DNA from 3 places in the Sphingomonas sp. BE138 genome. Region 2 is predicted to be linked to each of the others. Evidence: riboswitches for the same ligand, from Rfam matches in the RefSeq annotation. Region 2 holds a riboswitch; each other region holds the start of a gene.
What was found. Region 2 has a riboswitch for cobalamin ahead of J2Y58_RS07320 (DUF1852 domain-containing protein). Riboswitches for the same ligand answer to the same signal wherever they lie in the genome.

Region 1 (10,090 bases), on a different contig from region 2:
CTCGACCGAGGCGTGCCTCGCGCTCGGCGTGCCGCTCGTCTCGGCGGTGGTGGGCGAAGGCGGCTCGGGCGGTGCGATCGCGCTGGCCAGCGGCAACCGCGTGCTGATGTTCGAGCATGCGGTCTACTCGGTGATTTCGCCGGAGGGCTGCGCCTCTATCCTGTGGCGCACCGCCGACAAGGCGCCCGATGCGGCGGAGGCGATGAAGGTCACCGCGCAGGACCTGAAGGCGCTGGGCGTGATCGACGCGATCGTGCCTGAGCCGCTGGGCGGCGCGCATCGCGACCATCCGGGCGCGATCCGCGCACTGGGCGACGCGATCGAGCGGAGCTTGCGCGATCTGAGCCCGCTGACCGCCGATGCGCTGCGGCAGGACCGCCGGACGAAGTTTCTGAAGATGGGGCGGCTCGGATAAGCCGAAAATGAGAAGGGCGGCGGAACCGAAATCCCGCCGCCCTTGCTATATCAGGTCGTTGCCGATCAGCCCGGGTTGTTCTGCATCTTGGTCTGCACGTTGCTGAAGGTGTTGTTCAGCTGCGTGCCGATGCCCTTCATGGCGGCGATCGCGGCAACGGCGATCAGCGCAGCGATCAGGCCGTATTCGATCGCGGTCGCGCCCTTGCTGTTCTTCAGGAACGAACGAATCTTCTGCATGTCGGTCTCCGTTTGACTTCGTAGATTTCAGTACCCGCCGACGTCCCGTTCACAGGTCCATCAAGGATGTTTCTAGGGGCGCAGGGTTGATAAAGACTTAAGTGAGTCCGTAGATTTTTGTCCGAACCTTTCAGCGTGCGGAGAGCAGATTGGCGCTGATCGATGCGAACATGCCGGTCACCGGCGCGCCGAGTGCCGACAGCGCCCCGGCGGCGCTGAGCGCGATCACGGCGACGATCAGCCCGTATTCCACCGCCGTCGCGCCGCGTGATTCCCGTAGCGCGAGCAGGAGGGCGACAGGCGAGCGAAAGAGGGGCATGCGCGGCATGGGCGCACGATAGCGGCGAAGGGTTAAGGAAGGATCGAACGCGATGCTGGTGGTCGCCGCCGCACTGATCGACGATCACGGTAAGTGCTTGATGCAGCAGCGTCCCGCCGGCAAGCACCACGGGGGGCTGTGGGAGTTCCCGGGCGGCAAGGTCGAGCCCGGCGAGCATCCCGCCGCCGCGTTGGTCCGCGAACTGGCCGAGGAACTGGCGATCACCGTCGCCCGGGACGCGCTGGTGCCGCTCGGTTTTGCGACCGACATGCCGGTGACGATGCTGCTGTATCGATGCCGCCGCTGGACCGGCACGCCGCGCGCGCTGGCCGCGCAGGCGCTGCGCTGGGATCTGCCCGCTGCGCTCGCGGCGCTGCCGATGCCGCCGGTCGACGTGCCGCTGCTCGCCGCGCTTGCCGCCCCCGCGCTGCCGGCAGCGCTTGCTGAGCCCGCGCCGCACGGCTAGGCGGGGCTGGCGATCAGGAAAGGGAATCCGGCCGGAGCCGGAGCTGCCCCCGCAACTGTGACCGGCGAGCCCTTCGCCCCCCGTGCGCCACTGGATCGCTCGCGATCCGGGAAGGCCGGGCGAAGGGCGGCGACCCGGGAGCCAGGAAACCTGCCCGGTCGCGGTTGTCCTTCGCGCGGACGGGGTGTGCCGGGCGATCGGGGGAAACCCGTGCGACGACGAACGGCGCGGGGGTGATGGCATGATTCGAAAAGGGCTGACGACGGCGAGTTTGTCCTTCACTCGCCCCTCGCAGAGCGGAGAGGGACGGGGAGACCTGGGCTTTGCGCAGCAACGTCTCGGTCGAAGCCGGGTGAGGAATGGCGCTCGCGAACGCGAGCGCGCGAGCTTGTGGCTCGCTCGACCCCTCACCCAAGCTGCGCTGGCCGGCGAGTTGGCAAGCTCCGCCAAGCCCTTCCCTCGTCCGGGACACCAACCCCCGTTCGTGCCGAGCCTGTCGAAGCACGGGTCACAGGCGGCGTGCCCGGCGAACGATGCGCCTCGCGGCACGTGCTTCGACAGGCTCGGCACGAACGGTCGGTCGGGTGCGCGCCACGCGGACGATGCCGGACGTTGCGCCCCCACCCGCCGCGCCCTCCGCGCCGCCGCCACCCTCGCGCTCGCCGCGCCCCTGCTGCTCGCCGCCGCGCCGCCGCACACCCCACGCGTCGTGTCGATCAACCCGTGCCTCGACGCCATCCTGATGCAGGTCGCCGACCCGGCGCAGATCGTCGCGATCAGCCATTATTCGCAGGACCCCCGCGCGACCTCGATCCCGCTCGCGCAGGCGAAGCGCTTCGCGGTCACCGCGGGCACGGCCGAGGAGGTGGTGGCGCTGCGCCCGGACATCGTGGTCGCCGGCGGGCATGTCGCGCCTGCCACCGTCGCCGCGCTGGCGCGGCTGCGTGTGCATCTCGTCCAATACCCGGTGCCGGTCACGGTCGAGGAAAGCGCGCAGCAGGTGCGCGAAGTCGCCGCCGCGATCGGACACGCCGACCGTGGACGCGCGCTGGCCGACCGCATCCTCGCCGCCGCGCGTCCGGCGGCGGGCGCACCCGTGCCCGCGCTGATCTGGGGGGCGAGCGGGCTGGTGCCCGGCGGCGGCACGTTGCCCGACGATCTCCTGCGCCGCGCCGGCTTCGCGAACGCCAGCGTCGCTTACGGCCTGAAGAGGTGGGACGTGCTGCCGCTCGAATATCTGGTCGCGCGTCCGCCGCGGGTCCTGCTGTCGGTCGCCGCGGCGGAGGGCGGGGGGGAGCGCGGCGAGCGCCACCCCGCGCTCCGCCGCCTCGCGGGGCGCGTCGCGGTCGCGCCCTTCGCCGCGCGGTTGATGAATTGCGGCGGCCCGTCGATCATCGCGGCAATGGCGCGGCTGCGCAGCGTTCGCGCGAGGGTGGCACGATGACGCGCATCTGCTGGTGCTTGCTGGCGGGCGTGCTGCTCGCCGCCGCGCTGTCGCTCGCGGCGGGCAAGGTGTGGGTGCCGCTGGACGCCTGGACCGCCGCCGACCCGCGCTCGATCATCATCGTCGAACTGCGGCTGCCGCGCACGCTCCTGGCCCTGGCGGTCGGCGCGGCGCTCGGGCTGTCGGGTGCGGCGATGCAGGGCTATCTCCGCAATCCCTTGGCCGACCCCGGACTCTTCGGTGTCTCGTCGGGCGCTGCGCTCGGGGCGGTCTGCGCGCTCTATTTCGGCTATGCCGCGCAGGCGTGGCTGCTGCCCGGCTTCGCGCTGGCGGGCGCCGGCATCACCATGGCGGCGCTGGCGGTGATCGCGGGTCGCTCGGGCAGTCTGATCCTCTTCACCTTGGCCGGCATGATCCTGACCAACATCACCGGGTCGTTGACCGCGCTGGCGATCAGCCTGGCGCCGACGCCGTTCGTCGCCTCGGAGATCGTGACGTGGCTGATGGGCGCGCTCACCGATCGCAGCTGGAACGACGTGCGCGTCGCAGTGCCGCTGATTGCGGTCGGCGTTGCGGTGCTGGCGCGGACGGGACGCGCGCTCGATGCCCTGACGCTGGGCGAGCAGGCCGCGCGCTCGATGGGGGTCGATCCGCGCCGCTTGCAGCTGATGATCGTCGCCGGGATCGCGCTGGCGGTGGGCGCGTCGGTGGCGGCGGCGGGCGTGATCGGCTTCGTCGGGCTGATCGTGCCGCATCTGGTGCGCCCGTTCGCCGGGCATCGCCCGTCCGCGACGCTGCTGCCCGCCGCCTTGGGCGGGGCGCTGCTGCTGACGCTCGCCGACAGCCTGGTGCGGCTGGCACCTACCGTCAGCGAGCTACGGCTCGGGATCGCGATGTCGATGCTGGGCGGGCCGTTCTTCCTCTATCTCCTGATCGCGATGCGGAGGCGACTGGCATGAGCGTGCTTGCGGCACACGGTCTGTCGCTCTCGCTAGGCGGCAAACCGGTCCTCGACGCGGTCGACGCGCAGTTCGCGAGCGGGCGGGTGACCGCGCTCCTGGGGGCGAACGGTGCTGGCAAGAGCAGCCTGCTCGCCTGTCTCGCCGGCCTGCGCCATCCCGATGCGGGAGAGGCGAGGCTGGGCGGCGACGATCTGCGCGCGATCCCCGCGCAGCAGCGCGCACGCCGGATCGGCTTCCTTCCGCAGGCCGCCGACGTGCACTGGAACGTCGACGTCGCCACCCTGGTCGGGCTCGGCCGGCTGCCCTGGCGCGGGCGCTGGGGCGAGACCACTGCGGATCGTGCTGCGGTCGATGCGGCGCTGGCCGCGACCGGCATGACCGCCTTCGCGCGGCGCGGGGTCGAGCATCTGTCGGGCGGCGAGCGCGCACGCGCGCTGCTCGCGCGCGTGCTCGCCGGCACGCCAGAGTGGCTGCTGGCGGACGAACCGCTCGCCAGCCTCGATCCCGCGCACCAGCTCGAGGTCGGCGCGCAGCTGCGCACGGTGGCGGCCGCCGGGGGCGGGGTGGTGCTGGTCGTCCACGACCTCAACCTCGCCGCGCGGCTGGCCGACGATGTCGTGCTGCTGCGCGACGGCGGCGTGGTGGCGGCGGGACCGGTCGATGCGACGCTGGATGCGGAACGGATCGGGCGGACGTACGGTGTGGCGGTCGAAACCGGCACCACCGCGACCGGACAGCGCTATATCGTCCCGGTCCGCGCGTCCTAGACTGCCATTTTTGGGCGAGTCCGCGCACCGGGCGGTACCGGACCTTGGAAAGACGGTGGAGGCCCGACCGGGAATCGAACCCGGGTGCAAGGATTTGCAGTCCTCTGCGTCACCACTCCGCCATCGGGCCTCGATTGCGGTGAGCGCGGGCCAATGCTGGGGATTTCGAGGCGCGTCAAGCCCCGATCACCGCGCGCGCCTCCGCCGCGGTGCGCGAGCGCGGCTTCAGCAAGCGGATCAGCGGCCCTTCCACGACGAAATAGCTCAGCGCCGAACCGACAATCGCCAATACCGTCAATAGCATCAACAGCGCATCCGGGGGCACGTCGGTCAGCAGCCCGCGCTTCAGCACATTGCCGGCCACCAGCATCGCGAACGGATGCGCCAGGTAGATCGTGTAGGAGGCGGTGCCGAAGAACAGCAGCACGCGGTTCGTCCGCGACCGGGCATCGATCGGGATCAACAGGCTGCCGGCGACCAGCAGGACGCCCGGAATGCCCCACCACAGCACCCGCGCCTGCATCGCGTCGGAGACGGTCGCGGAAGCGGCGAACACCGCGATCGCGGCGAGGATCATCGCCCAGCCGGCACGCGGCGCGACACGGCCCGCGACGAAGCGCGCGAGCGCCACCCCGGCCACGAACTCCAGCAGCAGCGGCGAGGCGAGCACGCCGCCAGCGACCGATGCCGCGCCGGCGGTCGTCGTCGTGACGGCGGCGACCACGCCCAGTGCCGCCAGTACCCACGGCCAGATTCGGCGGCCGCCGGCAAAGGCGATGATGACCGTGCAGATCGCGTAGAAATACATTTCGAACGTCAGCGTCCAGCCGACGTCGAGGATCGGGTGGTAGCTGACATGCCCGTCCAGCGTCTGTTTGGGATAGGGGATCAGCAACAGCGACGAGGCGACCAGCCCGAGGGTGACCCGCAATTCCTTGAAGCCGACGCCGACCAGCCAGAGCAGCAGCAATGCCGCGGTGAAGACCCAATAGGGCGGCAGCACGCGCAGGATGCGGCGAAGCGCGAAGGTGCCCGCCGCCGGCAGCCCCGGCGGGATCGCACGCGCGGCATAAGCGATCACGACGCCGCTGATGCAGAAGAAGATATCGACGCCGCCCGCGCCCAGCTCCGCCAGCCCGCGCTGCCCGGCCAGCACCGAGCGCGCCGGGTGGTAGGTGTTGATAACCCAACAGGCGTGATGGAACACCACCATGGCGGCGGCGATCCCGCGCAGGACCTGAAGCCCCTCGAACGTCATGCGTGCGGCCGGGCGATCGCCGCCGGTTTGAATGCCCCCTGTCGGCATGGATGCCTGTCCTTTTGCGCGATCGCCGCCGATGCTGCGGCGCGGCGGCGTACCATGGCGCCTCCGCTTTTGCCTAGCGGCGCAACCGTGTGCTTTCGCCGCACATCTTGCCGCGCCATCAACCGGCGTTGGTTGACAACCATGGAACGACACATCCAGTGCCGTGTTCAAGCGTTGGTCGCGGGGATTATCAACATGCCACAAGTCGGTTACCCTGGCGTCGCGAGCGGTCGGGCGGCGTCGTCGAACAGGGGGCGGGTGGCTTCCTATCAGCAGCGCGCACGCGGCTTCGTCGGGATGTATGCGCTGCACTTCCTGCTGGCGGGCATCGCGGCGTTCGGATCGCAGGCGCTGCCGTCGGCCGCCTGGGCCTATGCGGCGCTCGCGATCTACATATCGCTTTGCCTGGGCATTCTGCGCACCTCGCCGGCCACGTTCCTGCTGTTCGTCCCGCTGCTCGCCAACCGCGCGACCGAGTTCATCTCGGGGGGTGCGATCGAGAGCGGCGCCTATATGATCGAGACGACGACCACCGGTCAGCCGACCGGTGCGTTCACGCGGCTGCTGCTGATCTACATGCTCTTCCTGCTGACCGCGACGTTCGCGGTGGAGGCGATGTGGCCGCGGCTGAAAGCGATGTTCCGCGACGCGCCAGCGCGTTGGGAGCGGCAGGCGCCGCTGATCTGGAAGGGGCTGCTCGCGGTCGTCGTCGTGGTGTCGCTGTACTTGATCCGGCTCGGCATCAACAACGGCTTTCCGTTGTTCAGCGGGATCGATCGGTTCGTCTACCTCGAAAAGCTCGACTCGCCACTCTATCAATCGTGGATGTCGAACCGGCTTGTCGTGGTGCCATTCGTGGGTGCGCTGTTTGCGCTTCCGGCCTATCGCGCGCGCGCCGGCCTCGTCATTCTGTGGATGCTGGCGACGTCGATCATCTTCGGCGAAAAATTCGGGTCGCTTCTGATGATCCTGAGCGTCTTCGGGATCCCGGCGGGCCTGGTGCATATCGCCAACGACCGCAAGATCCCCTTCAACTTCATCGCCGGGGTCTGCACGGCGATCATCGTCACCACCATCCCCGCGGTGCTGATCGCCTATGGCGCGCTGAACGATTTCGATGCGGCGGCGGAGCGATACGGACAGCGCGTTGCGCTTCAGGGTCAGCTGTGGTACGTGACCGACCTCAAATATATGTCGGCGACCAATTTCGACGACCGTGCGCTTGCGGCCGACATGTCGACGTGGTTCGATCCCGGGGCGCAGGAATCGACAAAGGCGGGAACGCGCTTCGGCCTCTATTACGTGATGCAGCGGTTCGCGTCGTCGCGGTTGCTCGGCTGGACGATGGAGGGCGGCAACGGCTTCATCGGTTCGCTCTACCCCTATCTGCTGATGACGATGGGCGTCGTGGGCATGCTGATCCTGTCGTCGATCATCGCGCTGTACCATGCCGTGGTCATGCGAATGCTGGCGGCGTCGTTCGCACAGTCGATCTGGATCGCAGGCTTGCTGTACAGTCGCGTCATGTCGTCCTTCTACGCGACCTATACCACCGGTTATTTGTGGAACATCTTCGGAATCAAGACGATCGCGACGTTGCTGGTCGCGCTGTTCCTGACCTGGGAATATGGTCGATCCACCAGCGTCAGCCGCCGATGGCTGGCCAAGGGGGCCGCAGCGAGCGCTCGGTCGCGTCGAGCGGCATGATGACGCCGCCACGCGATCGGCGCTCGTCTGTCGCCTGAAGCGACGCTCCGACTGGTCGCGACGGCGATCGCCTTGCATCCCAGCGCAGATTCACTCCGTTAGCGCGGGGTTCATGCGCCGCCGGTCCGCCGGCATCGTCGGTCGGCAAACGCGCCGAGTCGCGTAACACCCCGTAGGCATAGTTTGGGTCTGCTCGCCGATTGCAAAGCACGGCCGGCGCGCGATACAAGCCGGACAGCGCAACGTGTGTTGCATCCATAAAACAGCTATGCCACAGGATGGTTCATGACCCTCTCCGCCCCCGCTCTCCGCAACGACGATTTCACCGCGATGCGCCAGGCGATGGTCGCCAGCCAGCTGCGCACCACCGCGGTCACCGACCCCCGTGTGGTCACCGCCATGGCGGAGGTGCCGCGCGAGCGCTTCGTTCCCGCGCACGCGGTTTCGGTCGCCTATATGGATCGCCCGATCGATCTAGGGCAGGGGCGCGCGCTCAACGTGCCGCTTGCGACCGCGCGGCTGCTGGTGCAGGCGCGACTGCTGCCGACGGACCGCGTGCTGCTGATCGGGGCGGCGGGCGGCTATGCCGCCGCGGTTCTGGCGTCGCTGGTGGCGGAGGTCGTCGCGGTGGAGGCCCTCCCGGCGCTGGCGGCGCATGCGCGCGAGGCGATGGCGGGAACGCCGAACGTCACCGTGATCGAGGGTCCGCTGGAGCACGGCCATCCGGAGGGCGCGCCCTATGACGTGCTGATCGTCGATGGCGCGATCGAGGAACTGCCTTCCACGCTCGCCGGCCAGGTCAAGGACGGCGGGAGGATCGTAAGCGGGGTGATCGAGCGCGGCGTATTCCGTCTCGCGTCCGGCACGCACCGCGGCGCCGCGACCGCGCTGACGCCGTTCGCCGACATCGATTCGGTCCGCCTTCCCGGCTTCGCGCGCCCGCGCGGCTTCACCTTCTAAGGATCACGCCCTTGCGCCTTCGCCTGTCGTCGCTGTTGTCGTCGGTTGCGGTTCCGCTGGTGCTGGCCGGAGCGTTCCCGGCCGCGGCGGAGACGCTGCGCGAGGCGCTGGTGCGCGCATACCGGGACAATCCGACGCTGAACGCGCAACGCGCAGCGCAGCGCGCAAATGACGAGAACGTGCCGATCACACGCGCGCAGGGACGGCCGAACATCAGCGCGCAGGGCGGGCTCACCGACAATTTCCTGCGTGGCGGCAACAGCTTCACCACCCCGGAGCGCCGCCTCGACGCCCAACTCGGCGTCACGGTGCCGCTGTACCAGGGCGGGCGGGTGCGCAACGGCGTACTGGCGGCCGAGACGCGCGTCGATGCCGGTCGCGCCAACCTGCGCGGGACGGAGGCGACGACCTTCACCGATGTGGTCAGCGCCTATAACAACGTGATCCGCGACGAGGCGATCGTCGGGCTCAACACCCAGAACGTCCGCGTGCTGGAAACCAACCTGCGCGCCAGCCGCGATCGCTTCGAGGTCGGCGACCTCACGCGCACCGACGTGGCACAGTCCGAAGCGCGCCTCAGCCTCGCGCGCGCGCAGCTGCAATCGGCGCAGGCGACGCTGATCTCCAGCCGCGAGAATTACGTGCGGCTGGTCGGGACGCCGCCGGGGACGCTGGAGCCGCCGCCGCCGCTACCGCAATTGCCCGGCTCGCCGGACAACGCCGTCGACGTGGCGTTGCAGGACAATCCGAACCTGATCGCCGCGCGCCGAGTCCGCGACGCCACCGATTACGACATCCGAGTCGCGCGCGCCAACCGCCGCCCGACCGTTAATGCGACGCTGGGGCAGAACTACTTCAACTTCCTCGGTTCGCTGGGGCAGGGCAGCGCGGCGGGGCTGGGCAGCGTGCAGACCGGCAACGCGAGCAGCGCGGGCGTGACGCTGAACGTGCCGCTCTACCAGGGTGGGCGTCCCGGTGCACTGGTGCGGCAGGCGCAGGAATTGCGCGGACAGGCGATCGAGCAGGCGACCGCAGCCGAGCGGCAGGTGATCGCCTCGGCCCGATCGGCCTATGCGGTGTGGCGCTCCTCGCTGGAGGTGATCGCGTCGGCGGAAGCGGCCGTCAACGCCAACAAGCTGAGCCTTGAGGGCGTGCGCGCCGAGAACAGCGTCGGCACGCGCACCGTGCTCGACATCCTCAACGCCGAGCAGGAACTGCTCAACAGCCAGGTGACTCTCGTCTCGGCGCGCCGCGACGCCTATGTCGCCGGCTTCGCTTTGCTGGCGGCGATGGGGCACGCGGAGGCGGAAGACCTGGGACTGGACGGCGGGCCGCTCTACGATCCGACGATCAACTATGCGAAGGTGCGTGGCAAGCTGAACGACTTCGATGATGGTCGCCGTGCCGAGCCGGTGTCGAGCAGCACCGCGAACAGCGTGGCGCAGACCGCGGTGGTGACGCGCCCGCTCGACCCGCTGCTCGAAAGCAATGTTGACAGGACGCCC
Region 2 (10,090 bases):
GCGCACCGGCATCGGTGCCGCCCGCCCGGACGACCAGATCGGCCTGTCCTTCGCTGCGGTGTCGTTCGGCTCGCGCTACCGCCGGATAGAGCGGACGGGCCCCGGCGAGTTGATCGTCGAGGCCGCCTATCGCCTCGTGGCGCGCTCGTGGCTCGTGATCGAGCCCGACGTGCAATGGGTCGCCAGTCCGGGCGGCCGTCGCGACGTGCGCGATGCACTCGTCGTGGCGTTGCGCATCAAGATCGGGCGGTAGCGCCGCTACCCGTCGCGCCAGCGTGCCACCGCCGCGTCATAGTCGGTGCGTGCCGCCTCGCGCGCGTCCTCCAGCGCAGCGCGCTCCGTGCGCCAGCGTTGCTCGAGCGCGCGCTGCTCGCGCTCCAGCGCGGCGAGTCGCGCCGCCAGCGCGCGCCGCTCGTTCTCGATGGCGGCGCGCGCCCGCTCCAGCGCCGCCTCCGCCGTTTCCAACGCTTCCCGACTCGGACGCGGCGCGGCGGCCGGCTTGCGCTTCGCCGCCATCGTCTTCTTGCGCGGCGCCGGCGCCGCGGCGAGCTGCTCCTCCGCGGTGCCGCGCGATCGCTTCACGACCTCGCCCGGCGCCGCGAGCGGCGCCTCCATCAATGCCGGGTCGGTCACCTCCTCCGCCACTCCGCGCGCGAACAGGTCGACGTCGGCACCCCACGCCGCCAGCGCCGCCTTGCGACTCGGCGCCGCGACATAGGCGTCGTGGAAGCCGGCGGCGGTCCGGAACACCTTCAGCTTGCGCGCCATCGTCCCTCGCTCCTCACCGGCGGCGCTTACCCGCACCGCCCGGCGAGAACGAACGCGCCGCGCACCCCGCCGTGCCGCACCTGTCGTTATCCGCTGCCGCTCAGGCCGCCAATTCCTTGCGGACGATCTCGGCGCCGGCGCCCAGCGCCTTCAGCTTGCCCCGTGCGACGGCGCGCGACAAGGGAGCCATCCCGCAGTTCGTCGCCGGATAGAGCTTGTCCGCGTCGACGAAGCGTAGCGCATGGCGCAGCGTAGCGGCGACCTGTTCCGGCGTCTCGATGGCGTCGGTCGCGACGTCGATCGCGCCGACCATCACCTTCTTGCCGCGAATCAGTTCGATCAGGTCCATCGGCACGCGCGAGTTCTGGCACTCGAGCGAGATGATATCGATGGTCGACTTCCGAAGGTTGGGGAAGGTTTCCTCATACTGGCGCCATTCGGAGCCGAGCGTCTTCTTCCAATCCGTGTTGGCCTTGATGCCATAGCCATAGCAGATGTGGACGGCGGTTTCGGCCCTCAGCCCCTCCGCTGCGCGCTCCAGCGTGGCGATGCCCCAATCGTTCGCCTCGTCGAAGAACACGTTGAACGCGGGTTCGTCGAACTGGATGATGTCGACGCCGGCCGCTTCCAGCTCGCGCGCTTCCTCGTTCAGGATGCGGGCGAACTCCCACGCCAGCTTCTCGCGGCTGCGATAATGGGCGTCGTAGAGCGTGTCGATCATCGTCATCGGCCCCGGCAGCGTCCACTTGATCGGCCGAGCGGTTTGCGCGCGCAGGAACCGTGCATCGTCGACGAAGACCGACGTGGGCCGCGAAACCGCCCCGACGACCGTCGGCACGCTGGCGTCGTAGCGGTTGCGGATGCGCACGGTCTCGCGCTTCTCGAAATCGACACCGTCCAGATGCTCGATGAACGTCGTCACGAAATGCTGGCGCGTCTGTTCGCCATCGCCGAGGATGTCGATACCTGCCTGCCGTTGGTCGTCGACCGCCAGGCGCAGCGCGTCCTGCTTGCCCGCAACGAGATCCTCGCCTTCCAGCTTCCATGGCGACCACAGGGTCTCGGGCCGGGCGAGCCAGGAAGGCTTGGGCAAGCTGCCCGCGGTCGTCGTCGGCAACAATGTCGTCATGATGCAAATACCTTCGTGCGGGAGGGTGGTCAGAGGCCGCAGGTCGCGGACCAGCGCTGGAGCGCGGCACTGTGCGGCTTGATGAAATGCTCTTCCGCGAACTTGCCTTGTTCGACGGCAAGCCGGCTGCGCTCCTCGCGATCGTAGACGATGCGGGTCATCGAATAGTCCTGATACTTCAGGCTGGGCTGATAATACTCCGCTGCCACCGAATTCCCGTTGTAGATCTCTGGGCGATATATTTTCTGAAAGGTCTCCATCGTGGCGATCGTGCTGGCGAGTTCGAGGTTCGTGTAATCGCTGACCAGATCGCCGGTATGGTAGAACGCGAACGGCGCGACGCTGTGCGGCGGCATGAAGTACCGGACCTTCATGCCCATCTTTGCAAAATACCGATCGGTGGGCGAGAAGGTGTCGTTGCTATACTCGACGCCGAGGATCGGATGCACGTTGGCGGTCCGGTGATAGACTTCCTTGCTCGAGACGCTGAGACAGATGACCGGGGCTTTTTGGAAGTTGTCGCGATAGGCGCTTGAGCCGAGGAAATGCTTGAACAGGTTGCCGTGCAGATCGCCGAAGCCTTCCGGAGCGCCGGCACCTCCGGCGCTGAGGTGGTTGGGCAGAACGACGCTGAAGTCGTAATCCCGCACGTACGAGGAGAAGTTGTTGCCGATCATGCCGTCGCTGCGCTCGCCGCGCGTCCTGTCGATGACGGTGGTGTGCAGGATCTCGATCAGCGGGAAGGCTTCGTCACCCGCCCCGTCCCCCAGCGTGAGCGCGGCCGAAACGATCTTCAGCTCCAGCGCGTAGCGATCACCCGTGGGATTGTCCCAGTGCATCAGCGCGTTGAAGCGATGATCAATCATCACCAGCGTATTGCGCAGATTTTCCCGGCGGCTTGTTCCCCGCGCAAGATTGGCGAAGTTCGTGGTGATGCGCGTGCTGTCGGCCGGACGATAATCCTCGTCGAACGGGATGCTGCTGATCGAGAATGTGAACCCGCTATTCGTCATGACTCACCCAGGCTTTGCGGGCGGGAGGTCAGGCGAAAGCGCGCAAGGCGTGAACAGCCTCCGATGGCGGGAAGCCACGGACCGTCGCATCAAGCGCGATCCACCGGAGGAACCCCCGTCCGAGGAACGTTATGGCGTCGAACGGCAGGTCTCCTGGCTCACGGGTCAACGCGGTGGCTCCGGTCTTCCCAGGCTCCTTGCGGGAACCCAGTGACACGAAATGGAGCCGCCACTCGCCGCTTACAGTTGCGGGGGCAGCGCCGGACTCTGCCCCGAAGGGCACCACCGGCTTCCCGTCTTAGCCCCATCGCCATGCCTGGAATGGGGAACCTCGACAGGTTTGTTCAACACCAATCCGCACCAACTGTCAACGTCATATAAAGATATCCTTATATCTTGATGAGTGTGCGGCAGCAGGTTCGTCGGCCTCGACTTCCGAGCGGATGGCGATGGAGCAGGAGAATCGCGGGGTGCGTCATGCTAATGAGATCCTGCGCAAGCCCGCGGTCGCCTGATAGGAAAGGACCGCGCGCCCCCCTTTCGCACCTGCGGCACCACTGCTATCGCCCGCGGCGATCGAGAGTTTCGCTCCCGTCGCCGCCCGCCCGCGCCCCTGGCACGCCGCGCCCGACGACGGCCCTTGAAGAAAGGACCATGCCCATGACGGCCATCGGCCAGGATACGTTGAACGCCCGCCAGACGCTTCAGGCCGGGGGCCAGTCCTACGACTATTTCGCGCTGAAGAGCGCCGAGGAGAAGTTCGGCGACATCAGCCGCCTGCCCTTCTCGATGAAGGTGTTGCTGGAAAACATGCTCCGCTTCGAGGACGGCGTGACCGTTACCGAGGCCGACATCAAGGCGATCGTCGATTGGCAGCAGGAGCGGCGTTCGGACCGCGAGATCCAGTATCGCCCCGCGCGCGTGCTGATGCAGGACTTCACCGGCGTGCCGTGCGTGGTCGATCTTGCCGCGATGCGCGACGCGATCACGAAGCTGGGCGGCGACGCGGCGAAGATCAATCCGCAGGTCCCCGTCCACCTCGTCATCGACCACTCGGTCATGGTCGACGAGTTCGGCACGCCCAAGGCGTTTGAGGACAACGTCGACCTCGAATATGCCCGCAATTCGGAGCGCTACGAGTTCCTGAAGTGGGGCAGCAAGGCGCTCGACAATTTCAAGGTCGTGCCGCCGGGCACCGGCATCTGCCACCAGGTCAACCTTGAGTACATCGGCCACGCCGTCTGGTCGTCGCAGGAAACCGGCGACCACGCCAAGGGTCAGGCGAAGATCGCCTATCCCGACACGCTGGTCGGCACCGACAGCCACACCACGATGATCAACGGCCTGGGCGTGCTCGGCTGGGGCGTCGGCGGGATCGAGGCCGAGGCCGCGATGCTTGGCCAGCCGGTCTCGATGCTGATCCCCGAGGTCGTCGGCTTCAAGCTGACCGGCAGCCTGCGCGAGGGCATCACCGCGACCGACCTCGTGCTGACGGTCACGCAGATGCTGCGCGCCAAGGGCGTGGTCGGCCGCTTCGTCGAATTCTACGGCCCGGGCCTCGACCAGATGACGCTGGCCGATCGTGCGACGATCGCCAACATGGCGCCCGAATACGGTGCGACCTGCGGCTTCTTCCCGGTCGACGACAAGACGCTCGACTACATGCGCCTCACCGGCCGCCCGGACGAAGTCGTCGCGCTGACCGAGGCCTATGCCAAGGCGCAGGGCATGTGGCGTCACGCCGACAGCCCGGACCCCGTGTTCACCGACACGCTGGAGCTGGACATGTCGAGCGTCGTCCCGTCGCTCGCCGGCCCGAAGCGCCCGCAGGACAAGGTCAGCCTCGACACCGTCGACGAGGTGTTCAACGGCGACCTGTTCAAGCTGTACCACAAGGAAAAGCCCGCGCGCGTCGCGGTCGATGAGCGTGGGCATGACATCGGCGACGGCGACGTCGTGATCGCCGCGATCACCAGCTGCACCAACACCTCCAACCCGTCGGTGCTGGTCGCCGCGGGTCTGGTCGCGCGCAAGGCGAACGCGCTGGGGCTGAAGCCGAAGCCGTGGGTGAAGACCTCGCTGGCGCCCGGGTCGCAGGTCGTGACTGACTATCTCGACAAGGCAGGGCTGTCGGCGGATCTCGACGCGATCGGCTTCAACCTCGTCGGTTATGGCTGCACCACCTGCATCGGCAATTCGGGGCCGCTGGCCGCGCCGATCTCGAAGGCGATCAACGAGAACGATCTCGTCGCCGCCTCGGTGCTGTCCGGCAACCGCAACTTCGAAGGCCGCGTGTCGCCGGACGTGCGCGCGAACTTCCTCGCCTCGCCGCCGCTCGTCGTCGCCTATGCGCTGAAGGGCACGGTGACGACCGACATGAACGACACGCCGATCGGCCAGTCCACGGACGGCGCGGATGTGTACCTCCGCGACATCTGGCCGACCAACCAGGAAGTCTCGGACCTCATGGCCGCCAACATCGACGACGGCATGTTCCGCGCTCGCTATGGCAACGTCTATGCCGGCGACAGCAAGTGGCAGGCGATCGACGTCACCGGTTCGGACACCTACGCCTGGCGCGCGGGCTCGACCTATGTCGCCAACCCGCCGTATTTTGAGGGCATGGAGATGACCCCGGCCCCGGTGACCGACATCATCGACGCCAAGCCGCTGGCGATCCTCGGCGACTCGATCACCACCGACCACATCTCCCCGGCCGGTTCGATCAAGGCGGACAGCCCGGCGGGCAAGTGGCTGCAGGAGCATCAGGTTAGCCGCGCCGACTTCAACAGCTACGGCGCGCGCCGCGGCCACCACGAGGTCATGATGCGCGGCACCTTCGCCAACATCCGGATCAGGAACGAGATGGTGCCGGGCATCGAGGGCGGCATGAGCCGTTACGACGGCCAGGTGATGCCGATCTACGACGCTGCGATGCGCCACAAGGCCGACGGCACCCCGCTCGTGATCATCGCGGGCAAGGAATATGGCACCGGCTCGTCGCGCGACTGGGCGGCGAAGGGCACCAACCTGCTCGGCGTGCGCGCGGTCATCACCGAAAGCTTCGAGCGCATCCACCGCTCGAACCTGGTCGGCATGGGCGTCCTGCCGCTCCAGTTCGCCGAGGGCGTGACCCGCGAGACGCTGAAGCTGACCGGCGACGAGACGTTCACGATCGAGAACGTCGCGAAGCTCCGTCCGCGCCAGGACGTCACCGTCACGCTGAAGCGCCAGGACGGGTCGACCGAGCAGTTCCAGACCCGCTGCCGGATCGATACCGTCAACGAGCTGGAATATTTCCTGAACGGCGGCATCCTGCAGTACGTGCTGCGGAACCTCGCTGCGTAAGCGGCGGCGGCCAGGGTGTTTTGGGAAGGGAGGGCCTTTGGTCCTCCCTTTCCTTTTAGGGGGGGTGATGGATTGAGCGACGAATACGTCTACGACGAGGCGACCGGCGAGTGGGTGCCGGCGGGCCAGGTGACGGCCGCGGCGCCGGCTGACGGTGTCGAGGTCCGTGACTCGGTCGGCAACCTGCTGGCGGACGGCGATGCGGTGACGCTCATCAAGGACCTGAAGGTCAAGGGCACCAGCCAGACGCTGAAGCGCGGCACCGCGATCAAGTCGATCCGCCTGACCGGCGACCCGCAGGAAATCGACTGCCGCTTCGACGGGATCAGAGGGTTGGTCCTGCGCGCCGAGTTCGTGAAGAAGCGCTGAGCCGACTCCTATCCGTCATCCCCGCAAAGGCGGGGATCCAGACGCGCAGGTCCATCGATAGAAGCGCGGAGGTCGGTGGTTCTGGATTCCCGCCTGCGCGGGAATGACGGAGGAGAGGCTCACGCCAACACGGCCCGCTTCCGCCCCCACACGAAATACAGCACCAGCCCTACAATATTCCACAGCAGAAAATACCCCTGAGTCTTCGCGGGCAGGCTGAAGAACAGATACACGCACCCCAGCACGCCCAGCGTGCCCACGACATTCGCCATCGGCGCGCGGAACGTCCGCTCCGCCTCCGGCGCGCGTCGACGCATCACCATCATGCACACGCATACCGCGACGAACGCCGCCAGCGTGCCGGCATTCGCCAGCGCTGCGATCGCATCGATCGGCATCACTCCCGCGATCACCGCCACCAGCGCGGCGGTCATCAGCGTGATCCGCACCGGCGCCCCGCGCCGCGACACCTTCGCCAGCCCGGCGGGCAGCAACCCGTCGCGCGCCATCACGAAGAAGATCCGGCTCTGCCCGAAGAGAAAGCCGAGGAGCACCGTCGGCAGCGCGATCACCGCACTCGCCGCCAGGAACGTCGCGAAGCCCGGCCGCCCGATATCGCGCAGGATCAGCGCCAGCGGCTCCGGCGAACCCGCGAAGCGCGTGTAGCTGAGCGCCCCGACCGCCGCCACCGCGACGCCGACATAGATGACGATACACCCGAACATCGACCCGATGATGCCGATTGACAGGTCGCGCCCCGGGTTCTTCGTCTCCTCCGCCGCGGTCGAGATCGCGTCGAAGCCGTAGAAGGCGAAGAAGATGATCGCCGCCGCCGCCATCACCCCGCGCTCTTTGCCGTCCGGGTCGACCGACGCGGCAAAACCGTGCGGCATGAACGGGTGGAGGTTGGCGGCGTCGAAATGCGGCAGCGCCACGACGACGAACACCGTCAGCGCCACCAGCTTCACCGCCACCAGCACTGCGTTCAGCGTCGCGCTCTCCTTCGTCCCGAAGCACAGCAGGCCCGCCACGACCGCGATGATGAACACCGCGGGCAGGTTGACGATCCCGTGCAGCTCCGGCCCGTTGGTCAGCGCGACCGGAAAGCCCAGTGGCGTCAGCAGCGCCGAGGCATAGCCCGACCAGCCCACCGCGACGGTCGAGACGACCAGCGAATATTCGAGGATCAGCGACCACCCGATCACCCAGGCGATCACCTCGCCCAGCACGACATAGCTGTAGGTATAGGCGCTGCCCGATGCCGGGATCATCGTCGACATCTCGGCATAGGCAAGCGCGGCGCACGCGCAGATCGCGCCCGCGATCACGAAGCTGAGCATCACCGCCGGCCCCGCACGATCCGCGCCCACGCCGATCAGCGTCAGGATTCCGGTTCCGACGATCGCACCGACGCCCAGCGCGACCAGATGCGGCCACGACAAGGTGCGCGCCAGCACCGGACCGTCGCCATGCTCGATCGCAATCGGCTTGCGCCGCAACAGACTGGACATGCACTCCCCTTTTTCGTGGTTCGGGAGAGTTGTAACAGGAGTGACGATTGCTGGGGAGGGGCTGGTCTCGCCGCGGCGCACATCCGGAACGTCTGACGTCTCGCTTCGAGCTTCAGACCCGCGCGTCTGGTTCCTGCCGGCCCGGGAATGACGGCAGCGGAGGTTACACCCCGATCCGCGCCACCCCCAGCCGCGGTATCTCGATCGCCGGGCAGCGGTCCATCACCACCTTCAGCCCCGCGGCCTCGGCGCGCGCGGCGGCGGCTTCGTCGATGACCCCGATCTGCAACCACACCGACTTGGCGCCGATCGCGATCGCCTCGTCGACCGCCGCGCCGGCATCCGACGAGCGGCGGAAAATGTCGACCATGTCGATCGGATCGCCGAGCTGCGACAGCTCGCGGAACACGAACTCGCCGTGGACGTGCTCGCCGGTGATCTGCGGATTGACAGGGATTACGCGGTAGCCGTGCGCCTGCAACGCCGCCATGACGCCATAGGATGGCCGTGTCGGGCGATCCGATGCGCCGACCAGCGCGATCGTGCGGGTTTCCTCCAGCAGCGTCCTGATCTCGTCGTCGGTCGTCAGCGGCATGATCGGCTCCTTCCGCCGTTCAGAACGACGCGAAGCGACGATCGGTTCAGGACGCGCGCAATGCCCAGCGCAGCACGCGGCTCATCCCGTCCGCCCCCGCGCGGATCGCGGGACGGGCGAGCGGCGCGGGCCGGCGATCGTGCAGCGCCGCCGCCCAGTCGGGCAGCAGGTCGAGCGCCGCCGCCGCCGCTATCGCCAGCCCGGCGGCCTGTGCGCGGTCGGGTCCCGGGGCGAGCAGCGCGTCGGCGACCTCGCGAACGCGGTGATCGCCGCGCAGCGCCGGGCGGACGGTGCGATAATAAGCCGCGATGTCGGCACGCGAGCGCGGGACGTCGCGCGCGCCCAGCCGCTCGGCGACGATCGCGACATCGGCCACGTAGCGGTCCTGCTCCGCGGGCGACAGCGCGGCGTCGCGGTAGCGCAGATAGCCGCGCAGGAAACTGTCGGTCTCCGCGACATGCACCCACGTCAGCAGCGCGGGATCGTTCGCGTCGTAGCGTGTGCCGTCCGGCAGCGCACCGTGAATGCGGTCGTGGATCGCGCGGACATGCGCGATCGTGCGCTCGGCGGCGGCGGTCGGCCCGTAGGTGGTGACCGCGATGAACTGCGCGGTGCGGCGCAACCGGCCGAGCCGGTCACGGCGGAAGTCGCTATGATCCCACACCCCCGCCAACGCGCCGGGGTGGAGCATCTGGAGCAGCAGCGCCGAGATGCCGCCGATCATCATCGCGGAAAAGTCGCCGTGGACCCGCCACGCCGGGGACGTGTCGGCGATCAATCCATGGTCGCCGGGCGGGCGGGCGAGATCCAGCTCGCCGCTGCCCACCATTTCGCGCAGCGCCTGCGCGATCGAGGCACGGGCGCGGTCGACCGCCGGTGCGATCATCGGGTCGACGATCGACATCGGCGTGCGCCTCGTGCCCTCTGCCGGGTCAGCCCTCGGCCGCCGCCGCCTTGCGACGCCCGCGACCGCCGGTCGCCGGGGCCGGCTCGCTCGCCGGCGCGCTCTCGCCGCGGCGCTCGCCGGGCTTGCGGCCCAGGCCGATCTTCTTAGCCATGTCGCGACGCGCTTCCGAATAGCTTTCGGCGACCATCGGATAGTCGGGCTTCAGGCCGTAACGCTGGCGATACTCGTCCGGGGTCAGTCCATGGCCGGCCAGATGGCGGCGCAGCGTCTTGTAGGGCTTGCCGTCGATCAGCGAGATCAGGTGATCCTTCGACGCCAGCGACTTTCGCACCGACACGGCCGGCGTATATTCTGCGGTCGGCTCTTCGGGAGCGGCCGGCGCAGTCGACGACGACAGGTTCGTCACCGCATCATGCATGGTGCGCAGAAAAGCCGGAACGTCTTCACCCG
Region 3 (10,090 bases), on a different contig from region 2:
GCCGGTCGAGCAGACGCGCATGCCCCGGCTCGCCAGAGACATGCCCGGCCAGACAATGATCGACGATCCGCGGCTGCGCGGCGGCGAGCGGGGCAAGCGCCGCGCCGGTGATGAACCCGTCGAGCAGCACCGGCACGCGCGCATGCCGCGCCGCGAGCACCATCCCCGCGATCGCCGCGATCTCACGCCCGCCCAGCCGCCGCAGCCGCTCGAACGCGGACGTCGCGTCCGCATGGCAAGCCAGCGCCGCATCGATCGCCTCACGCTTGGCGACCAGCGCGGCGCCCGCAACGCCCGTTCCCGGCCCGACCCAGGCCGCCGCGCCGCCGTCGAAGCTCGCCGCGCACAGCGCCGCGGCAGGCGTGGTGTTGCCGATCCCCATCTCGCCGGGCACCAGCAGGTCGATGCCGGCGGTCACGGCGGTCGCGCCGGCGTCGAGCGCGTCGAGGCATTCGGCCTCGCTCATCGCCGCCTCGTGGGTGATGTCGCCGGTCGGCAGCTCCAGCGTCAGCGGCACCACCGTCAGCGACAGGCCCGCCGCGTCGGCCAGCGCGTTGATCGCGGCCCCGCCCGCAGCGAAATTGGCGACCATCTGCGCGGTCACGGAGGGCGGAAACGCGCTGACACCTCGCGCCGCGACGCCGTGATTGCCAGCGAAGACCACCACCCGCGCGTCGTCTAGCCGCGGGCGGGGATCGCCGCGCCACCCGGCCATGAACAGCGCGATCTCCTCCAGGCGTCCGAGCGATCCGGCGGGTTTGGTCAGCCGCGCCTGCCGCCCCGCTGCCGCCGCGCGCGCGGCGTCGTCGGCGGGCGGCAGCGCCGCCAGCGCGGCATCGAAGTCGGCGACCGAGGTGAAGCGCGTCATGCGACCACCGCACCGGCGGGGGGCACGCGGACGATGAAATGCCCCTTCACCGCCGCCGGCCACAGGCCATAGGGGACCTGTCCGGTGGCGCTGTCGACATAGTGGCGCATGAAGGTCATGATTCCCGTCGCCGCTTCCTCGTCGGGCACGAAGCCGCCGAGCACATAGCCGACTTTGCCCGGTGCGCGCAGGTGGATCGTGCAATGGCGATCGCAGGCGAACAGGCATGGCATCTCCTGCACCGAAATGTCCTCTAGCGCGGGATCGCGCGCCTGCACCGCGCGCAGCGCCGCGGCGAGCAGCGCGCCGCCACGCCGCCCCTCGGCATCCTCACGCGCGGCGGCGGAGTGACGACAGCTGCTGCACGCCACCACCGCCGGCCCATCGGCGACGGGAACGAGCTGCATCTCAGAACCGTCCGCGCAGCCCGGCGTACACGCTGCGCCCGAGCGTGCCGTAGCGCGCGATCGTCTGGTAGCGTTCGTCGAACAGGTTTTCGACGCGCGCGAACAGCCGAACGGTGGACGACACCGGCAGCTCGCCGCGCAGGTCGACCAGCGTGTAGCCGTCGAGCCGGGTGGTGTTGGCGGCATTGTCGAACGACTTGCCCGCCCAGCGCGCTGCGACACCCAGCGAGCCGGCGTCGGCAAAGGCATAGGTCGCCGACAGATTGGCGGTATCGCGCGGGCGGCGCGGCAGCCAGTTGCCGAACGTGCGGCCCGCCGAGCGATCCTCCGACAGGATCCAGCTGTAATTGCCGTCGATGCTCAGATGCTCGCCGATCTGCGCCCGGCCTACCGCCTCGACACCACGCGCGAAGGCACGGGCGACGTTCTGATAGTAGCCGAAGCGCCGCTCGGTGGTCGAACCCGGCACGAAGCACAACGGCTCGGTGGTCGTGGCGCTGCATCCGGTGTAGACGATCTGGTCGCGGCTGCGACGCTCGAAGTACGTGCCGCCGATCGCGAAACGCCCGTCCATGAAGCGCTGCTCGGCGCCGGCCTCCCAACCCTTCGCCTGTTCGGGCGACAACGCGCGATTTCCGTACTCGGAGAACAACTGGTAGAGCGTTGGCGCCTTGAATCCCTCGCTGTAGCTGCCGCGCAGGACGGTACCGGTCGGAAGCACCCAGCTGGCGCCGCCCGCAAACAGGGTCTGCGCACCGAAGCGGCTGTGGTCGTCGTGGCGGACGCCGCCGTTCAGCGTCAGGCCATCGATCGGCGACAGGTTCAGCTGACCGTAGACGCTGGTCAGCTCCGCACGGCCACGCGCCGGCGTGCCCAGCGCGAACGGCGGGGCGAAATCGGAAGAGGCGGTGCTGAAGCGGCTGACCTCGTTCTCGACGCCGAAGACCGCATCGACGCCCTGTGCTACCGCCAGCGTGCCCTGATATTCGAGACGGTGGTTGCGTCCGGTCGCGGCAAAAGTTTGCGGCTGCGTCACCTGTTCGGGATCATAATTGTCGCGGTCGGTGTCGGTATAGCCATAGCCGAAGCGGTTGCGCAGCCGCGAGTCGAAGAGGTCGACGTTCAAGCCGGCGTAGCCGACGAAGGTGCGGGTCAGGCCATATTCGGCGGAGTCGCCGCTGAAGCCGTCGAAGTCGTTGTTCGCATTGGTATATGCGCCGCGCAGGTCGGCGCTGATGCCCGGTGCGAGCGTCACGACCGCGCGCGCCTGGACGTTCTGGTTGGTGTATCCGTCACGCTCGGTGCCCAGTGCCAGTGCCGAAATACCAGCCGTTGTGAACGCCTGTGCACCGATACGCCATGCCAGCGGACCATTGATGCCGCCCAGTGCCGCGCGGGCGTTCACGGTGTCGCGCGATCCGCCCTCCAGGTCGATGCTGCCTTCGAGATCCTTGGCAGGCAACGGCGTGACGATGTTGACCACGCCGCCGATCGCCTGGCTGCCCCACAGGATCGACTGCGGCCCGCGCAGCACCTCGATCCGCGACGCGTCGCCGATCAGCAGGTCGCCGAAATTATAGCCGCCGCCGGGCGAAGACGGATCGTTGATCTTCACCCCGTCGATCACGACCACGGTCTGGTCGGGCTCGGCGCCGCGGATGCGCAGCGAGGTGGTGGTGCCATAGCCGCCGTTGCGCGACAGCGAGACACCGGGCGTGCGCACCAGCAGGTCGGCGACCGACGTATCCTGCGTGCGGTCGATCGCGGCCTTGTCGAGCACGGTGACCGAAGCCACGACGCGATCGGCATCGGTCGGCGCACGGTTCGCGGCCACGACGATGTCGCTGCCGTCGGTGGCAGCGGCGGCGTCGGGACGCGGCGCTTCCTGCGCTAGCGCGGCAGTGGAGCACAGGGAGGAGCACAGGAGGAACGGCAGGACGGCTAGGCGGAACGACATGAAAACCCTTTCGACGGACGAGCCACGCGCATCGCCGCCGACGGGCACGGACCCGCGACGCCGACCGCCTGCGGCGGTGGTTATCGTCACGCTGGTCCGTCCGCCGGGATTGCCCCTGTGCGGTCTTCCCGTCCGTTCGGCACACCCTGACCGAGCGAAGGACGACAGGCGAACAGGCAGGTCTCCTGGCTCACGGGTCATCGCCGATGCGTGCCGCCTTCTCGGCCCGGTGAGGGACCAATGGCGTGTGGCACGCGGGCTCGCCGCTTACAGTTGCAGGGGCAGCCGGGGTTCACCCGTTCCCTTTTGATCCCCGGTCAGGGGGAACCTGTCGCGGCGCGCGCACTAGCGGGGCGGCGGGCGCGGGTCAATGCGCGGGATGGCGGGTGGGGCGGGGGTCAGAACTCCACGCCGGCCTGCGCCTTGACCCCCGAACGGAAGGGATGCTTCACCTGCGTCATCTCGGTCACGAGATCGGCTGCGGCGATCAGCGCATCCGGGGCGTTGCGACCGGTAACGACCAGATGCTTCATCGGCGCGCGCGCGGTCGCTACCGCCACGACCTCGTCGGTAGGAAGATAATCGTAGCGCAGCACGATGTTCAGCTCGTCGGCGATCACCATCGCGATGTCGGGGTCGGCGAGCATCCGCTGCACCTCCTCCCACGCGGTGCGCGCGACCGCGACGTCGCGCGCACGGTCCTGCGTGTCCCATGTGAAGCCCTCGCCCATGGCGCGGAACTCGATCAGCTCGGGAAAGGCATCAAAAATCGCCTTTTCGCCGGTGGTCATCGCGCCCTTCACGAACTGCACGACCCCGACCTTCATCCCGTGTCCCATCGCCCGTACCGCCATGCCGAAGGCGGCGGTCGACTTGCCCTTGCCGGCGCCGGTATGAACGATCAGCAGCCCCTTCTCGACGGTCTTGCCTTCCATCATCGTGCGACGCGCGGCCTGCACGCGGCGCATCTTCTCGTTGTGGCGGGCGTCGCGCCCATCAATCGTGGCGTCGGTCATGCGCGCGGGCATAGCGGCCGGGTCAATCGGCCGCCAGCACCGCCTCGACCTCCGCGACGCTGATGCCGAAGACGGCGGCGAGCGCCGCTGGCGTCGCGCCGCGTGCGGCAAGCATGCGGATGCGCGCGGGGTCCTTGTCGGTGGCGTAATGGCGGGTGTCGCGCTCGACGGTCCTCTCGCCGGTCCGGGCGAGCCCGCCGGTGCTCTGGCGGCGGCGCGGGCGGGCGTCGCGTTCCTCGGCGAGCGTCGCGCGACGCTGCTCCTCCTCGACACGGCGGGCGGTGCGCGCTTCCTCGCGGCGCCGCGCGCCGGCCTCGCGCTCGACGGCGCGCTGCTCGGTGCGGGCGACCGCAGCGGCGACGCGCTCCTGCGCGCGGCGCTCACGATCCTCGGCGCGGCGCGCGGCGCGTTCGTCCCAGTCGTTCATCGGGGTTCCAAAGCGCCGCGCCTGCTCCGGGTCAAGTCAGCGGACGTCCTCGACCTGATCGAGGTAGGCGCCGTAGCCTTGCGCCTCCATCTCCTCGCGCGGCACGAAGCGCAGCGCCGCGGAGTTGATGCAATAGCGCAAGCCCCCGCGGTCGCGCGGCCCGTCCTCGAAGACGTGGCCGAGATGGCTGTCCGCACCGGCCGAGCGGACCTCGGTGCGGATCATGCCGTGGCTGACGTCGTTCAACTCGTTGACGCGCGCCGATTCGATCGGGCGCGTGAAGCTCGGCCAGCCGCAATGCGACTCGTATTTATCGGCCGAGGCGAACAGCGGCTCGCCCGAGACGATGTCGACGTAGATGCCCGCCCGCTTGTTGCCGAGATATTCGCCGGTGCCGGGCCGCTCGGTGCCGCTTTGTTGCGTCACGTAGAATTGCTCGGGCGTCAGCTTGGCGAGCGCCTCGTCGGTCTTGGTGTATTCGGTCATGCTTTCGTCCTCCGCTTCGTCGTCGCTATCGTGTCTAGATAGGCGACGAAGCGTCGGTTTCCACGCGACCTCAGCGCTTCTCCCGCTCCTCGACGGCGCGCAGGATGGCGCGGCCGTAGGCGGTCTTGGCGAACTTCTCGCCGCGGGCACGCGCCTGGTCGGCGGTGATGAAGCCCATTTCGAAGGCGATTTCCTCGAGGCAGGCGACCTGCACGCCCTGGCGGTGCTGGAGCGTGCGGACGAACTCGCCGGCCTCCAGCAGGCTGTCGTGGGTGCCGGTGTCGAGCCAGGCATAGCCGCGCCCCATCTGCTCGACGTAGAGGTCGCCGGCCTCCATGTAGAGGCGGTTGAGGTCGGTGATCTCCAGCTCGCCGCGCGCCGACGGCTTCAGGTCGCGCGCCATCTGCACGACGCGATTGTCGTAGAAATACAGGCCGGTCACCGCGTGGTTCGACTTCGGCTGCGCGGGCTTTTCCTCCAGGCTCAGCGCCTTGCCGTCGGCGCCCAGTTCGACCACGCCGTAGCGTTCCGGGTCCTCGACGCGGTAGCTGAAGACGGTGGCGCCGCGCGGGCGCGCGACCGCGCTGGCGAGCAGGTCGGTCAGATGCGCGCCGAAGAAGATGTTGTCGCCGAGCACCAGCGCGACGTTGTCGTCGCCGATGAAGTCGGCGCCGATCGTGAACGCCTGCGCCAGCCCCTCGGGGCGCGGCTGCTCGGCGTAGGAGATCGACAGGCCGAACGCGCTGCCGTCGTCGAACAGCCGGCGGTAGTTGTCGAGATACTCGGGGCTGGAGATGATCAGCACGTCGCGGATGCCGGCCAGCATCAGCACCGACAGCGGGTAATAGATCATCGGCTTGTCGTAGACGGGCAGCAACTGCTTGTTGACCGCCAGCGTCGCCGGGTGGAGCCGCGTGCCCGATCCGCCCGCCAGGATGATGCCCTTCACTTGCCGTTCTCCTTGCGCGCAGGCCCGATCAGGTCGTCGAGGATGTCGCCGAGCGCGTCAGGCCACGCGCGCGGGGTGATGCCATAGGCGCGCTCGATCGCGTCATGCGCGAGCAGCGAATTGGCGGGACGACGCGCGGGAGTGGGATACTCGCTGGTCGCGATCCCCTCGACGCTCGCGGTCGCGCCGCCGCGCGCGCGCGACTGGCGGAAGATCTCCTCGGCGAACCCCGCCCAGGTCGTCGCGCCCGCGTTGCTGAAATGGAAGGTGCCGGTGGGCGCTTCGCCATCCCCGGCCAGCCGGATCGCGATCCGTGCCAGCGTGTCCGCCAGATCGGCGGCGCTGGTCGGGCTGCCGTGCTGGTCGGCGACGACGCGCAACGCCCCACGCTCCGCGCCGACGCGCAGCATCGTCTTCACGAAATTGCTGCCGTGCGCGGAGACGACCCAGGCGGTGCGCACGATCGCGTGGCGTGCGCCGCTGGTACGCACCGCCAGCTCGCCGCCGAGCTTCGAGGCGCCGTAGACGCCGAGCGGCGCGACCGGATCGTCGACGCCCCATGCGCCTTGCTTGTCGCCGGGAAAGACATAGTCGGTCGACACCTGCACCAGCGGGACACCCGCGGTCGCGCAGGCCGCGGCAAAGGCGGCGGGGGCGAGCGCATTGACCTGCCACGCGGTCACCTGATCGCTCTCGGCCTTGTCGACCGCGGTATAGGCGGCCGCGTTGATGACCGCCGCCCACGGGCGCTCGGCGACCTTCGCCGCGATCGCGCGCGCGTCGGTCAGGTCGAGCGCGGCACGGTCGAGCGCCACCACCTGCCAGCCCTCGGGCAGGCCTGCGCGTTGCAGCGCGTCGCCGACCTGGCCGTTCGCACCGGTGACCAGCAGGTCGCGCATCACGCGATCCCGCGACGCTCGGACGCCTTGGCGTCGACCAGCGGGCGCCACCACGCCTCGTTGTCGAGGTACCAGCGCACCGTCTTCTCGATCCCGGTCTCGAACGTCTCCTGCGGGCGCCAGCCGAGCTCGTCGCCGATGCGGGTCGCGTCGATCGCGTAGCGCTTGTCATGGCCGGGGCGATCGGCGACCGAGGTGATCTGCCCGGCATAGCTCTGGCCGTCAGCGCGCGGGCGCAGGCGATCGAGGATCGCGCAGACGGTGCGAACGACCTCGATGTTCTGCTTCTCGTTGTGCCCGCCGACATTGTAGGTCCGCCCGACTTCACCGCGCTCGAACACCGCCTGGAGCGCGCGGACGTGATCCTCGACGAACAGCCAGTCGCGGATCTGGTCGCCGGCGCCATAGACCGGCAGCGCGTCGCCGGCGAGCGCCTTGACGATCATCAGCGGGATGAGCTTTTCGGGAAAGTGGTACGGCCCGTAATTGTTCGAGCAATTGGTGATGAGCACCGGCAGCCCGTAGGTGTGGCCCCATGCGCTGACGAGATGGTCCGACCCCGCCTTCGACGCCGAATAGGGCGAGCGCGGATCGTAGGGCGTCTCCTCGGTGAACAGCCCGGTGTCGCCGAGCGATCCGTAGACCTCGTCCGTCGAAATATGGTGGAAGCGGAACGCCGCCTTCGCCGCGTCGTCGAGGCCCAGCCAGTAGCCGCGCGCCTCGGCCAGCATCACATAGGTGCCGACGACATTGGTCTGCACGAACGCACCCGGCCCGTCGATCGAGCGGTCGACATGGCTCTCGGCGGCCAGATGCGTGACGACGTCGGGGCGGAACTCGGCGATCGCGGCGCGCACGGCGTCGGCATCGCAGATGTCGCCCTGCACGAAGCGGTAACGGTTGGAGCCCGCGACCCGCTCGACCGTCGACAGCGTACCGGCATAGGTCAGCTTGTCGAAGTTGAGCACCTCGTGCTCGGTGTTCTCGATCAGGTGGCGGACCAGCGCCGAGCCGATGAAGCCGGCGCCGCCGGTGACGAAGATGCGCATATCGTGTCGGTCCTTACGCGAGCGGCGTCAGCGGACGCCCGTCATAGTCGAAGGGGCTGTCGAACTCGGCCAGCGTCAGTTGCACCTTGTCCTTGTCGCTCAGCTCGGGCGTGGCGCCGGCGGGGATCGGCCAGTCGATCCCGACCGAGTCCCAGCGGATCCCGCCGTCCGACGAAGGCGCATAGGTGTCCGAGCATTTGTAGGTCACCTCGCAATCCGGCTCGAGCGTGACGAAGCCGTGCGCGAAACCGATCGGGATGAACAGCTGGTGGCCGTTCTCGGCGGACAGCTCGGCACCGACCCACTGGCCGTACGTCGGCGAGCCGCGGCGGACGTCGACCGCAACGTCGTAAATGCGGCCGCGGATGCAGCGCACCAACTTGTCCTGGCCGCGCGGCGGCGTCTGGAAATGCAACCCGCGCAAGGTGAACGCCGGGGCCGACAGCGAGTGATTGTCCTGCACGAAGGTGCACTCGATACCCGATGCCGCAAAGGCCGGCACCGAATACACCTCGGTAAACCACCCGCGGGCATCGCCGAAGCGCCGTGGCCGGATCAGCTGCACCGGCGATGGAAGCGCATTGTCGGATGCCATATCGTCCCACTATCCCGGTTAAACCCTGTGCCGGGATGCGGCTGTACATGGGTGGCGTCGTCTCGTAAATATGCAACCAATCCCGTAACGATCGCATATACGGGGAAATATTGGCGCCGGAGCGTATAATGCAGCAGCAGCAGAGTCGCAACAACGCCGTGTCGGCCGTAGTCGTGGCGGTCACCTATGGCGATCGACTTCATCTCGTCAGGCAAGTCGTGGCCGGCGCCTTGCGTTTTGTATCGGTCGTCAAGATCATCATCGTCGATAACGGCAGCAAGCGTCCGGTGGCGGCATCGGACTTCGACGAACCCGAGAAAGTGGAAGTGCTCAGGTCCGAGACGAATCTAGGATCCGCTGCGGGATTTCGACTGGGGATCGAGCGCGCGTTGGCGTTGGAAGGCGTGCGCTACCTGTCCTTGCTGGATGACGATAACGTGGTCGGTGACGGCTATTACGACGAACTGGCAAGGCTGCATGAAGAACTTGGGGGCGGGGACGAGATCGCCTTCTCGGCAATCCGTACGGATCGCGAGCAGTACAAGCGACTTCTTTCGCAACCGCAGCATCCCTCGTACTTGCACGGCTCGTTCCTTGGCTTTGACGTTGCTGCGATTGCGAAACGCCTTGCCGGCCGGATAATGAAGACGGCTCGGCCAGCGTCGCCGTCACGGCTGCGCGCGATCGACCGCGCGCCGTACGGCGGCCTGTTCCTGACGCTCGCAGCGGCGCGGCGGATCGACCCGCCACGCCTCGACTTCGTGCTCTACGGCGACGACCACGAATATACGCGGCGGCTGACCCGGGCGGGCGTGACGATCTACCTGACCGACCATGCGCATGTCGTCGACGTCGACCAGTCGTGGAACGAGGTCAATGATCGCGGCTCGCGCTGGATCGACGTGAGCGCGCCGCAGTGGCGGATCTATTATGCCGCACGAAACCAGCATTTTCTCGAGCTGTCGGAGGCCGGCGGCAAGGCGGCGCTGCGGATGAACCGGCTCGCGTTGAAGGCGCGGCTCTATGCCGAGGCGCTGGCGCGGCATCGCAGCCCATCCAAGGCGGCACGCGCGATGCGGACGCTGAACCTTGCGATCCGCCATGCGAAGCGCGGCCAGCTCGGCGCGAACGAGGAGTTCCGCATCCCGTTCTCGTCGGGAAATTAGCCGATACGAGCGTGGGACGCGACCGAAGCGGTCGCCAATCGCTTGGCGCGTGAGCGTGCGCGGGGTAAGCTGCCCCGTCGGGCCGGATCAAGAGCGAAGGTGTTGATCGATGCCGACAGATCGTTCCAGCGTAGCGTTCCCGATCATGCGAGGTACAGGGGAATGACGTGGATCGCAGCGTTGCGCACGCTGATCGTCGCCGCGGCGGCCGTTGCGAGTTGCTGCTCCCCGGCGCCCTCCAAGGCGCAGAACGAGCGGGGCGGCAGCTGGG

Region 1: it holds a riboswitch for cobalamin, as region 2 does, so the genes downstream of both, J2Y58_RS14840 (ABC transporter substrate-binding protein) here and J2Y58_RS07320 (DUF1852 domain-containing protein) in region 2, are expected to answer to the same signal.
Region 3: it holds a riboswitch for cobalamin, as region 2 does, so the genes downstream of both, J2Y58_RS18790 (TonB-dependent receptor domain-containing protein) here and J2Y58_RS07320 (DUF1852 domain-containing protein) in region 2, are expected to answer to the same signal.

The regions. Positions count from the first base shown of each region.
Region 1 is NZ_JAVDUC010000012.1:52,970-63,059, forward strand. Features, by position in the region: gene J2Y58_RS14820 (acetyl-CoA carboxylase carboxyltransferase subunit alpha) at 1-415, shown strand, start outside; gene J2Y58_RS14825 (Flp family type IVb pilin) at 481-654, opposite strand; gene J2Y58_RS14830 (Flp family type IVb pilin) at 785-982, opposite strand; gene J2Y58_RS14835 ((deoxy)nucleoside triphosphate pyrophosphohydrolase) at 1,026-1,439, shown strand; cobalamin riboswitch at 1,458-1,591, shown strand; gene J2Y58_RS14840 (ABC transporter substrate-binding protein) at 1,924-2,883, shown strand; gene J2Y58_RS14845 (iron ABC transporter permease) at 2,880-3,842, shown strand; gene J2Y58_RS14850 (ABC transporter ATP-binding protein) at 3,839-4,612, shown strand; tRNA gene J2Y58_RS14855 (tRNA-Cys) at 4,669-4,742, opposite strand; gene J2Y58_RS14860 (acyltransferase) at 4,788-5,918, opposite strand; gene J2Y58_RS14865 (DUF6418 domain-containing protein) at 6,177-7,625, shown strand; gene J2Y58_RS14870 (protein-L-isoaspartate O-methyltransferase) at 7,911-8,585, shown strand; gene J2Y58_RS14875 (TolC family outer membrane protein) at 8,597-10,090, shown strand, end outside.
Region 2 is NZ_JAVDUC010000004.1:97,056-107,145, forward strand. Features, by position in the region: gene J2Y58_RS07305 (carbohydrate porin) at 1-253, shown strand, start outside; gene J2Y58_RS07310 (hypothetical protein) at 259-768, opposite strand; gene J2Y58_RS07315 (methionine synthase) at 869-1,897, opposite strand; gene J2Y58_RS07320 (DUF1852 domain-containing protein) at 1,927-2,910, opposite strand; cobalamin riboswitch at 3,036-3,259, opposite strand; gene acnA (aconitate hydratase AcnA) at 3,571-6,258, shown strand; gene J2Y58_RS07330 (zinc ribbon domain-containing protein YjdM) at 6,331-6,627, shown strand; gene J2Y58_RS07335 (amino acid permease) at 6,747-8,138, opposite strand; gene J2Y58_RS07340 (CoA-binding protein) at 8,302-8,733, opposite strand; gene J2Y58_RS07345 (oxygenase MpaB family protein) at 8,780-9,637, opposite strand; gene J2Y58_RS07350 (MucR family transcriptional regulator) at 9,666-10,090, opposite strand, start outside.
Region 3 is NZ_JAVDUC010000027.1:13,437-23,526, reverse strand. Features, by position in the region: gene cobT (nicotinate-nucleotide--dimethylbenzimidazole phosphoribosyltransferase) at 1-868, opposite strand, end outside; gene J2Y58_RS18795 (DUF1636 domain-containing protein) at 865-1,275, opposite strand; gene J2Y58_RS18790 (TonB-dependent receptor domain-containing protein) at 1,277-3,232, opposite strand; cobalamin riboswitch at 3,390-3,579, opposite strand; gene cobO (cob(I)yrinic acid a,c-diamide adenosyltransferase) at 3,631-4,248, opposite strand; gene J2Y58_RS18780 (hypothetical protein) at 4,271-4,675, opposite strand; gene msrB (peptide-methionine (R)-S-oxide reductase MsrB) at 4,712-5,161, opposite strand; gene rfbA (glucose-1-phosphate thymidylyltransferase RfbA) at 5,232-6,110, opposite strand; gene rfbD (dTDP-4-dehydrorhamnose reductase) at 6,107-7,009, opposite strand; gene rfbB (dTDP-glucose 4,6-dehydratase) at 7,009-8,058, opposite strand; gene rfbC (dTDP-4-dehydrorhamnose 3,5-epimerase) at 8,072-8,653, opposite strand; gene J2Y58_RS18750 (glycosyltransferase) at 8,782-9,819, shown strand; gene J2Y58_RS18745 (hypothetical protein) at 9,982-10,090, shown strand, end outside.